DNA from 3 places in the Microbacterium foliorum genome. Region 2 is predicted to be linked to each of the others. Evidence: predicted binding sites of a transcription regulator. Region 2 holds the regulator's gene; each other region holds the start of a gene.

Region 1 (3,274 bases), 1.5 Mb from region 2:
GCCGAGGCCGAACAGTCCGACCAGCATCCCCGCGATGACCGCGGGAACGCCGAAGGCGAGATACGCCAGTACGTAGATCACGGCGAAGGTGTCAGCGCGGTCGGTGGCAGGGATGCGGGGAGCCAACGAGGCGACGACCCCAGAGAACGCGGTGCCGAAGCCCATGCCCGTGATCGCGGTGGCGGCGAGGTAGAAAGGCAGCGATGCCAGGCTCAGCGCCACGAGCGACAGAGCGGTGCCGGTCGCGAGCGCGGCCGTGCCGAAGACGACCGAGGTGCGCGGGGAGCGCGTGCGCAGGAGGAACGCGGTGATCGCGCCGACGCCGGCGAGCATCGCGACGGCGAGGCCCTGCCACACATGGGCCTCTCCGCCGAGCTCGGCGCGCACGATGTTCGCGCCGAGAGAGAGGAAGAGTCCGCCCGTCGCCCACCCCGCGATGACCGCGGGGGCTCCGCGCCAGAAGTCCGCGCGGATTGCGACGGGCACCGACAGTCGGAAGCGCAGCGACCCCCAGGCGCCGGGACGCAGCGGTGCGGTCTCGGGGGCGAGCAGGAACAGTGCCGCGAGTACGAGATAGGCCAGGGTCAGCGGAGCGAACACGTCGAGCAGCGGCTGCCCGGTCAGATCGAGGGCGATGCCGGCGAGCAGCGCGCCGAGGGCGAGTCCGATGCCGGGGCTGAGGGCGTTCCAGAGGGCGGCGACCCGAGAGCGCCCACCGGGGGCGAGATCGAGGGCGGCGGCAGAGAGGGCGGCGATGAGCACACCGCTGGCGCCCCCCTGCAGGATGCGCGCGAGTACGAGGGTGGCGACCGTATCGGCGTGCCAGAAGAGGACCATGCTGGCGGCGAGCAGCAGCAGACCGCCGATCACGACGGGGCGCCGCCCGACGTGGTCCGACAGCGAGCCCGCTGAGAGCAGCGCGAGCAGCAGCGCGACCGCGTACACGGCGAAGACGGCGCTGATGACGATCGCGTCGAACCCGATCTCGGCCGCGAGCACCGGATAGAACGGCGAGGGTGCGCTCGCCCCCATCATCATCGCGATCTGGGTCACGATCGCCAGGACGAAGCCGAATCGGGGGCGTCGGATGCCGGAGACCGCCGGCTCGACAGCGGCGGTCGGTGACGTGGTGGTCATGGGTGCTCCGCGCGGTGGGTCGGGTCTGGGACGCGACGTCGTTGAGTTCGACAATCATCGAACTATCGGAGCGTACTCGCCCTCGCGCGATTGTTCAACTATTCTCGAACCATGCCAGGCGACCTCCCGCATCCGGACCGCTCCGAGATTCAGCTCACGGACGTGCTCTTCGCCCTCAGCGACCCCGAGCGCCTGGCCATCACCCGACAGCTCGCCGACGGACCGCTCGACATGGCCGCCTGCCACGCCACCGATCCGAACCTCCCCAAGTCGACGAAGTCGCACTTCATGAAGGTTCTCCGCGAAGCGGGGGTGATCCGCAATGAGCCGCACGGTCGGCGGCGGATGCTGACGCTGCGACGCGACGACCTGGAGGCGCTGTTCCCCGGACTGTTGGAATCGGTGCTGCGGGGGTAGTCCGGTCAGGGGTAGTCAGGGGTGGTCCGGGGTGGTCCGGTCCAGGGTGGTCCGGTCCGGGGTTGGCGCATGGGGTTGCGTGAGCCGTGGGCTGTGTGTGGGCCGTGGGCTTTGGTGGGCTGTGGGACGTGGGCGGTGGGCTGCGCGACGTGGGCTGCGGGCTGTGGTGAGCTGTGCGGCTGTGCGGCTGAGTCGGCATGCGCGGCCGTGTAGCGGCGTCGCTTTGAGTGGCCGGAGGTGGCGTCGTCGCCGCGTGACGCGTGACGCGTGACGCGTGACGCTTGGGCATGTGCGTGCTGCGTGGCGGCATGCCGGCGCGAGTAGGCGCAACGAGCATGCCGGCACCTTGGAATCCACTAGAACATAACTTCGAAACTCGGCATCTGACGCGGTAAAATCGAGGTATGTCGAAGTTGTCCGCTCTCCATCAGGCGATGTCCCGCCTCGATGGGCTGTGGGCTGACGCAGACGATGCCGCGGACCTGTCCCGCGACCGTCTGACCGCGGTGCATTCCGCGACAGGTGAGCTGAGGCGGCTTCTCGATGCCGTCCATGCGGACGTCGCTGCGGTCATCTCTCAGGAGTCGCGCAGTGAGCTGGGTGCCGGCGGGCTCGCGAAGCAGCAGGGATTCCGTTCCGCGGAGACGATGATCGCGGCGACGACGGGAGTGTCCCGCGTCGAAGCGACGCGTCTCGTCGCCGTCGGTGAGGCAACCGCCTCGCGCACCGATCTACGGGGCTCTCGGCTGCCGGCTCGATACCCCGCGCTCGGCGAGGCGCTCACGGCCGGTCGGCTGGGAGTGCAGGCGGCCGGGCTGATCGTCGCGCTGCTGGAGCGCTGTCGGATCTCGGCGGGAACCGACCGCATCGCCGAGGCCGAGCGGATTCTGACAGACAAGGCGACAGGGCTCTCGCTCGACGATGTCCGCAGGCTGGTCACTCGCGCCGATGCATGGCTGGACCCCGACGGACTGGAGCCGAAGGGCGAAGAGATGCGACGTCGTCGGTCGCTGACCATGTTCGAGAGAGACGGGATGCTGCATCTCGACGCCCGAATCGACATCGAGACCGCGGCGCCGATCGTCGCCGCGATTCGCGGGTACGTCACCGCGGCTTTCGCTGCCCGCAAGGATGCTCCCGACGCGAATGCTCCCGATGCCGATGCTCCCTATGTCGACCGCCGCACGGTGCCGATGCTCCAGATCGACGCTCTCGCACTCTTCTGTGCGCACGTACTCGGATGCGAGGGTGAGAGCTTGCCTCTCGCCGGCGCCACGGTGGTCGTGCGTATCACGCTCGACGATCTGCAGTCCGGCACGGGCTGCGCCACGATCGACGGTCTCGACCAGAAGGTCAGCGTCGGCGCGGCGCGGAGGATGGCCGCGAACGGCGGCGTGATCCCGTGCGTTCTCGGCGGCGGCAGCGAGATCCTGGACTGGGGACGAGAGAAGCGGCTCTTCACTCGAGCGCAACGCCTCGCGTTGGTCGAGAGGGACGGAGGGTGCGCGATGTGCGGGCTTCCTCCGCAGATGACCAAAGCGCATCACCTCCGATGGTGGAGCAGGGATCACGGTCCGACCGATCTGTCGAACGGAGTACTGCTCTGCGAGACGTGTCACCATCGGATCCACGACAACGGGTGGGAGATCCGTATCGATGGAGAGGGGGTCGCGGGCAAGGTGTGGTTCATTCCGCCCGAATACGTCGACCCGGAGTGCAG
Region 2 (3,274 bases):
GCTGCCGCTTCTTCGGGGGTGATCGTGTAGTCGGGCTGACGGGTGCCTGCGACCCAGCGTGCACCGGTCCCCTGCGCGATCAGCGGGTACATCGAGTAGGTCGGCGCGAAGCTGAATGCGGTGCGACCGGGACCGCCGAAAGCCTGCAGGATGTGCTGCAGCACTTCGTTCGATCCGTTCCCCGCCCAGATCTGCTCAGCCTGCAGGCCGTGGCCGAGGTAGTCCGCGAAGCCATCGCGAAGCGTCGTGAACTCACGATCCGGGTAGCGATTGACGTCGCGGAGCGCCACGGCGATGTCGTCGAGGATGTCGCTCGCCACCGCATCGGGCACCGGATGCGTGTTCTCGTTCACGTTCAGCGCCACCGGCAGCGGAGCCTGCGGGGCACCATAGGGCGTGAGCCCTCGGAGGTCGTCACGGAGCGGGAGGTCGTCGAGTGATGCAGTCACCCTTCCCATGGTAGGCCGCGCGCGACCGCCTCACTCCGAGGTGACGGTGAATGAGCGGTCGACTGTGCGGCCGCGATTCACTCCGAGTACTGTGCGGGGATCGCCAGCTCCTGGCCGATCTGCAGCGCGCCGCTGCGGAGGGCGTTCAGGCGGGTGATGTCTCCGATGACCTCGCGCGGGTCTGCCCCGGGCGCCACCGACTCGGCGATCGACCAGAGGGTGTCGCCCGGCATCACCGTGACCGAGGCGAAAGATGCGGTCGCGACCTGCTCGCCCGAGGCCATGGCGCTGCCGCCGCTCAGCGCGGCGAACCCGATGCCCGCCGCGAGGGGCACTGCGGCCAGAGCGAGCACGACGCGGCGGCCACGTGCCGTCAGCCGGAGCTTCGTCGCCGCACGGGGCGAGACGATGGCTGCGTTGCTGAAGGTGATGGTGCTCATGTCGTACTCCTCTGCATCTACCGCGTGAGCGGTGAAGGTGGCGTAGCGTTCGCATTCGCGACTCGGCCGGGAGCCGTGAATGCGAAGCTACGTTCCGAAGTTATCTTCGAATTCGAACATCTGTCAAGCGTTCTTCGAAAAACCGGGCCACGAATCCCTCGACACGCTCGAACAGATCTTCCAGATCGAGGTGATTCTCGGATACGGTTTCGATAACAACACCCCACCACGGGCCTCCGACATTCGAACTGAGACGCCGGATCGCACACCTGAGGAGCACCATGAGCGACATCGCCGCCCCCGAGTCCGACGCCCCCCGCACGCGTCGCCGGAAGAGCCTGAGCCCGAAGCAGATGGCGATCCTCGAGGTCATCCAGACATCGATCAGCCGCTACGGCTACCCGCCGAGCATGCGCGAGATCGGAGACGCGGTGGGGCTGAAGTCGCTCTCGAGCGTCACGCATCAGCTCGGCCAGCTCGAACTCAGCGGCTACCTCCGCCGCGATCCCGGCAAGACGCGCGCCATGGAGGTCCTCATCGACCTCCCCGGTTCGGGCACCGAGAATCCGGACGACGTCGCGACCCCCGTCGGCGACGCCGCACTGGTGCCGCTCGTCGGCCGCATCGCCGCGGGAGTCCCGATCACCGCAGACCAGCAGGTCGAGGAGATCTTCCCCCTCCCCCGTCAGCTCGTGGGCAAGGGCGACCTGTTCATGCTCAAGGTCTCGGGCGAATCGATGATCGACGCCGCGATCTGCGACGGGGACTGGGTGGTCATCCGCTCGCAGAACAGCGCGGAGAACGGCGAGATCGTCGCCGCCATGCTCGACGGCGAGGCCACCGTCAAGGTCCTGCGCCGCCGCGACGGCCACACGTGGCTGCTGCCCCGCAACTCCGCCTTCGAGCCGATCCTCGGCGACGAGTCGGTCGTGCTCGGTAAGGTCGTCGCCGTGCTCCGCGCCGTGTGACGGCGGTCTTCTCCGACGCGCCGTAGGCTCGTTCCATGTCGTCGCCGTTCGGTACCTGGCCATCGCCCTTCTCCCCGTCATCCGTAGCCGCATCCTCACCGCGTTTCGACGGCGCCGTGTTCGTGGGAGACGAGATCTGGTGGGGCGAGAGCGTCCCGGCCGAGAGTGGTCGGCGCACCGTGCGCAGCACCTCGGGCGCAGAGATCCTGCCGGCGCCGTGGAGCACCCGATCCCGCGTTCATGAGTACGGCGGCGGTGCGTGGACGGCCGACGCCGCGGGGACCCTGTACTTCGTCGACGCGGACACGCAGCGTGTGCACCGGATGAGTCCGGGCGACGCCCCGACACCGCTCACGTCGCCTGGCCCCGCCCACGGCGGCCTTCGCGTGCAGCAGGGGCGGCTGTTCGCCGTGCGCGAGGACCTGACGTCAGAACCCCATCGGCGCGCGATCATCGAGATCCCGGTGGACGGCTCGGCCGCGGAGGACTCCGCGAGACTCTCGATCGTCGCGGAGGGCCCGTCTTTCTATGCGCATCCCGCTCTCTCCCCCGACGGCACGCGCATCGCCTGGGTCGAATGGTCCGCTCAGCGCATGCCCTGGCAGCAGGCGTCTCTCATCGTGTCCGACGGCACCCGACGCGTCGTTCTCCCGACCCTGGCCGCACTGCAGCCGGAGTGGGACGGCGACGACGCTCTCCTGTTCTCCGACGACCCCAGCGGCCGCTGGGCCCTGTACCGTCAGCGCCTCGACCACCTCGACCCCGAGGGCGAGCCCGTCGGCGTCGGCGAGGCGACGGACGACGCCGACACCGGCTATGGGCTCTGGGTGTTGGGCAACCGCTGGTATCGGCCGCTGGAGGACGGCCGCATCGTCCTCGTACGCACACAGGGCCGCGACGAGGTCGCCGCCCTTGACCACGATGGACGGATGCGCCGGCTGGACGTCCCCGCCGACGGCCACGTCAGCGTCGATGACGTCTCCGGCTCGCGTGTGCTGCTCTCCGGCGACAGCTCCCGTGCCGCATCCGGTGTCTGGTGCGTCGATGTGGACAGCGGTGTCGTGACGACGGTCGCGGGTGGCCGACCGGTCGATCGCGACTGGATGCCGCCCGCATCTCAGATCGTGGTCGACGGCGCTCACGGCACCGTGCACGCCTTCGCCTACCCGCCCGCTCACCCCGAGGCCACGGCTCCCGAGGGCGAGCTGCCTCCGTATCTCGTGCTCGTGCACGGCGGACCGACCGCGCATGTGACGGGGGCCGCATCCTCTGCGATCGCGTTCTACACGAGCCGCGGCATCGGCGTGCTCGACGTGAACTACGGCGGGTCGAGCGGCTACGGGCGCGCCTACCGTGAGCGTCTCGACGGCGGATGGGGCATCGTCGACGTCGACGATGTCATCGCCGCGGCGCGCGG
Region 3 (3,274 bases), 810 kb from region 2:
GTCTTCGCGGCGTTCATGGCGACAGAGCCGTTGTACCCGCGCCTCGAGAGCTGACCGACCAGTCGCCGCAACGCGGTGTCGGCATCGAGGCGCGACAGGCTCTGCGCCTTGGTCCTCGCGAACTCCAGAGCGCGGTCCGCATCGTCGTCGGGAAGCTCGTCGAGCGCCGCGTCGATGACGTCGCGCGGCAGCCCACGCTGCGAGAGAGCTCGCGAGAGCGCGACTCGGCCCTGGCCCTTGCGCTCCACTCCCGAGGTGACGAGCTGCTCGGCGAGTACGGTGTCGTCGAGATATCCTCGCCGACAGAAATCGTCGATGATGTCGTCGATCACACCCGTCTCGAGCCTGATCCGATCCTGCTCGTACCCCTTCAGCACCATCCGCGATTCGGAGATGGAAAGGGAGCGCGAGCGGAGCTTGCGCACAAGCAATTGTTCCGCGGCCTCGCGCAGCGCATCGACATCAGGCGAGACATCGGCCCCTGAGGACTCGTCGTCGTCCACCTGCAACGCTCGCAGTCTGGGAGCCGACTTCGCCGCTCCTCCCCGTGCCGGGTGGCGCTCGCTCGGATCACGCGATCCTGTCGTCGAACCTGCACCTGCACCTGCACCTGCACCGGCACCCGCACCTGCACCGGCACCTGCACCGGCTGAACTGCCACTCCATGTCGACCGCCACGTACCGATGTCTTCGGTCGCGTCAGAGCGGCCACCGGCGCCTGCGCTCCGTGCCTGATCTTCTGCCGGATCGGACTCTTGTGGCACCGGAGCCGCGACGGCATCGGTGGTCCTGCTGTCGGGAGGAGTCGTACGGGGCGTACGACCGAACAGCGGGATCACGGGGGCGAGCTGTTCCGGCTTGCCCCCGTGATCATTCATCGCTCACTCCGAGTGCGGAGCTGACGCGGGTCGATGATCACGCCGGTCGACGCTCGGCGAGCTCATCAGCGGGAGTCTCGGAGGCTCCGCCGATGCCGAGCTTCTGCTTGATCTGCGTCTCGATCGCCAGGGCGATGTCAGGGTTCTTGAGGAGGAACGTGCGGGCGTTCTCCTTGCCCTGACCGAGCTGATCGCCGTCGTAGGTGTACCACGAACCGGACTTCTTGACGATCGCGTGCTCGACACCGAAGTCGATCAGGCTGCCCTCACGAGAGATACCGACTCCGTACAGGATGTCGAACTCCGCCTGCTTGAACGGCGGGGCCATCTTGTTCTTGACGACCTTGACCCTGGTGCGGTTTCCGACTGCGTCGGTGCCGTCTTTCAACGTCTCGATACGTCGGATGTCCATGCGGACGGAGGCGTAGAACTTGAGCGCCTTTCCACCGGCGGTGGTCTCGGGCGAACCGAAGAACACACCGATCTTCTCACGCAGCTGGTTGATGAAGATCATCGTGGTGTTCGTCTGGTTGAGACCACCGGTGAGCTTTCGCAGCGCCTGCGACATCAGGCGAGCCTGAAGTCCGACGTGCGAGTCGCCCATCTCGCCCTCGATCTCGGCACGCGGCACGAGGGCGGCGACCGAGTCGATGACGATCAGGTCGATGGCTCCCGAGCGGACGAGCATGTCTGCGATCTCGAGCGCCTGCTCACCCGTGTCGGGCTGGGAGACGAGGAGGGCGTCGATGTCGACGCCGAGCTTGGCGGCGTAGTCCGGGTCGAGCGCGTGCTCGGCGTCGATGAAGGCGGCGATGCCGCCGGCGCGCTGCGCGTTGGCGATCGCGTGCAGAGTCAGCGTCGTCTTACCGGAGGACTCCGGGCCGTAGATCTCGACGATACGTCCACGCGGCAGTCCTCCGACGCCGAGCGCGACGTCGAGGGCGATGGAGCCGGTCGGGATGACGGCGACGGGTGCGCGCTCGTCGCTGCCCAGCCGCATGACCGAGCCCTTTCCGAACTGACGATCGATCTGCGCGAGTGCGGTCTCGAGGGACTTCTCGCGGTCAGCGGGTGATGGCATGTCGTGCTCCTAATGCTCGCATGGTGCCGCCTGTAGGCTGTCGCGGTCCTCCCGGCTGGGCGGAACTCTCCGACAAGGCGTATGGCTCTTCGGCTTGTTCCTCACCGTACGAGGCACCTCCGACATTGCGCCGTAGGTACCGAGAATCCGGGAGAACAGTTCCGCTGAACCACTTGTGCAGAACACTACGCCGATTTCGAACACATATTCGACGACACGCCGACCGCACCGCGCGTCTTACCGAACGAATAGCGGGCGGGAGGCGTCAGCGACTGCGCGGCTCGAGCCGTCCGGCCCCGTGGCGACGCTCGACGGGCACATCGGTCTCGATGCAGAGAGCCGACCAGATGTCTCGGGGCGGGATGCCGACCTCGAGCGCCTCGCCTGCCGTACGTCCCGAGAGCTGGCGCAGGGAGAGATCACTGACGAGGGAGGACGCGCGGCCGCCGAACTCGGCGTCGACGGCGCGGAGGAATTCGCTACGGCGCATGCCAGTCCGGGAATCAGGCAGTCAGTGCAGCGAGAGCTCGGGCTCGACCGATGCGACGAGGTCGTCGGGAACGACATCGGGGAACACCTGGATGCCCTCAAGAACCGAGATCCGGTCTCCCACTTCGCGCATGATGATCGAGATCGGAACATCGAGGGCGTCGGCCACCGAGGCGAGGATCTCGCTCGAGGCCTCCTTCTGACCGCGCTCGACCTCACTGAGGTAGCCGAGGGCCACCGAAGCCTTGCTCGCAACCTGCCGGAGCGTGCGCCCCTTCTGCAGGCGGAAGTCCCTCAGCACATCGCCGATTTCCTGTCGTACAAGAATCATCGGAACCTCCTCCCAGGTCGTCCGATCGAGGTCTGCCTCGATGAGATCGCCAGTCTAGTCCTACTGAACTTCACAAAATCTACCCTTGCACGCTGTGGTTTCCGTGTGAGCACATTCCAGATAACCGTCGATCGCTCTCTCCTATTCCCCGACCATGCGCAGGAGCAGCGCGAGTGCGGCGTCGACCGTGAGGGCGCGGATCTGCGGCCGATCCCCCGAGAACTCGAAGAACTCTGCACTCTGTGCCTCGGGCGTGACGACGGCGATGTGCACGGTTCCGACGGGCTGACCGTCAGGCGAGTCCGGCCCGGCGATGCCAGTGGTCGACACACCGACATCGGCATCGCGCCCGTGCACCTGCACTGCTCGGCGCACGCCGGAGGCCATCTGCAGAGCGACCTCGGCATGCACGGGTCCGTGACGAGCGAGCAGCTCGTGATCCACGCCGAGAAGGCTGTGCTTAACGGGCGTCGCATAGGCCACGACACCGCCGAG

Evidence for each region. The regulator LexA, encoded in region 2, represses DNA repair genes until DNA is damaged. The targets are predictions, from matches to a motif close to TCGAACANNTGTTCGA.
Region 1: DXT68_RS01295 (HNH endonuclease signature motif containing protein) is a predicted target of LexA. The motif match lies at 1,912-1,927, and genes of this name have one in related genera.
Region 3: recA (recombinase RecA) is a predicted target of LexA. The motif match lies at 2,156-2,171, and genes of this name have one in related genera.

The regions. Positions count from the first base shown of each region.
Region 1 covers NZ_CP031425.1:266,909-270,182, forward strand. The annotation lists gene DXT68_RS01285 (MFS transporter) at 1-1,137, opposite strand, end outside; gene DXT68_RS01290 (ArsR/SmtB family transcription factor) at 1,249-1,554, shown strand; gene DXT68_RS01295 (HNH endonuclease signature motif containing protein) at 1,959-3,274, shown strand, end outside.
Region 2 covers NZ_CP031425.1:2,357,782-2,361,055, forward strand. The annotation lists gene DXT68_RS11115 (histidinol-phosphate transaminase) at 1-458, opposite strand, end outside; gene DXT68_RS11120 (LysM peptidoglycan-binding domain-containing protein) at 527-889, opposite strand; gene lexA (transcriptional repressor LexA) at 1,171-1,857, shown strand; gene DXT68_RS11130 (S9 family peptidase) at 1,893-3,274, shown strand, end outside.
Region 3 covers NZ_CP031425.1:1,552,338-1,555,611, reverse strand. The annotation lists gene DXT68_RS07090 (regulatory protein RecX) at 1-503, opposite strand, end outside; gene recA (recombinase RecA) at 916-1,959, opposite strand; gene DXT68_RS07075 (DUF3046 domain-containing protein) at 2,225-2,449, opposite strand; gene DXT68_RS07070 (helix-turn-helix domain-containing protein) at 2,471-2,779, opposite strand; gene DXT68_RS07065 (CinA family protein) at 2,921-3,274, opposite strand, start outside.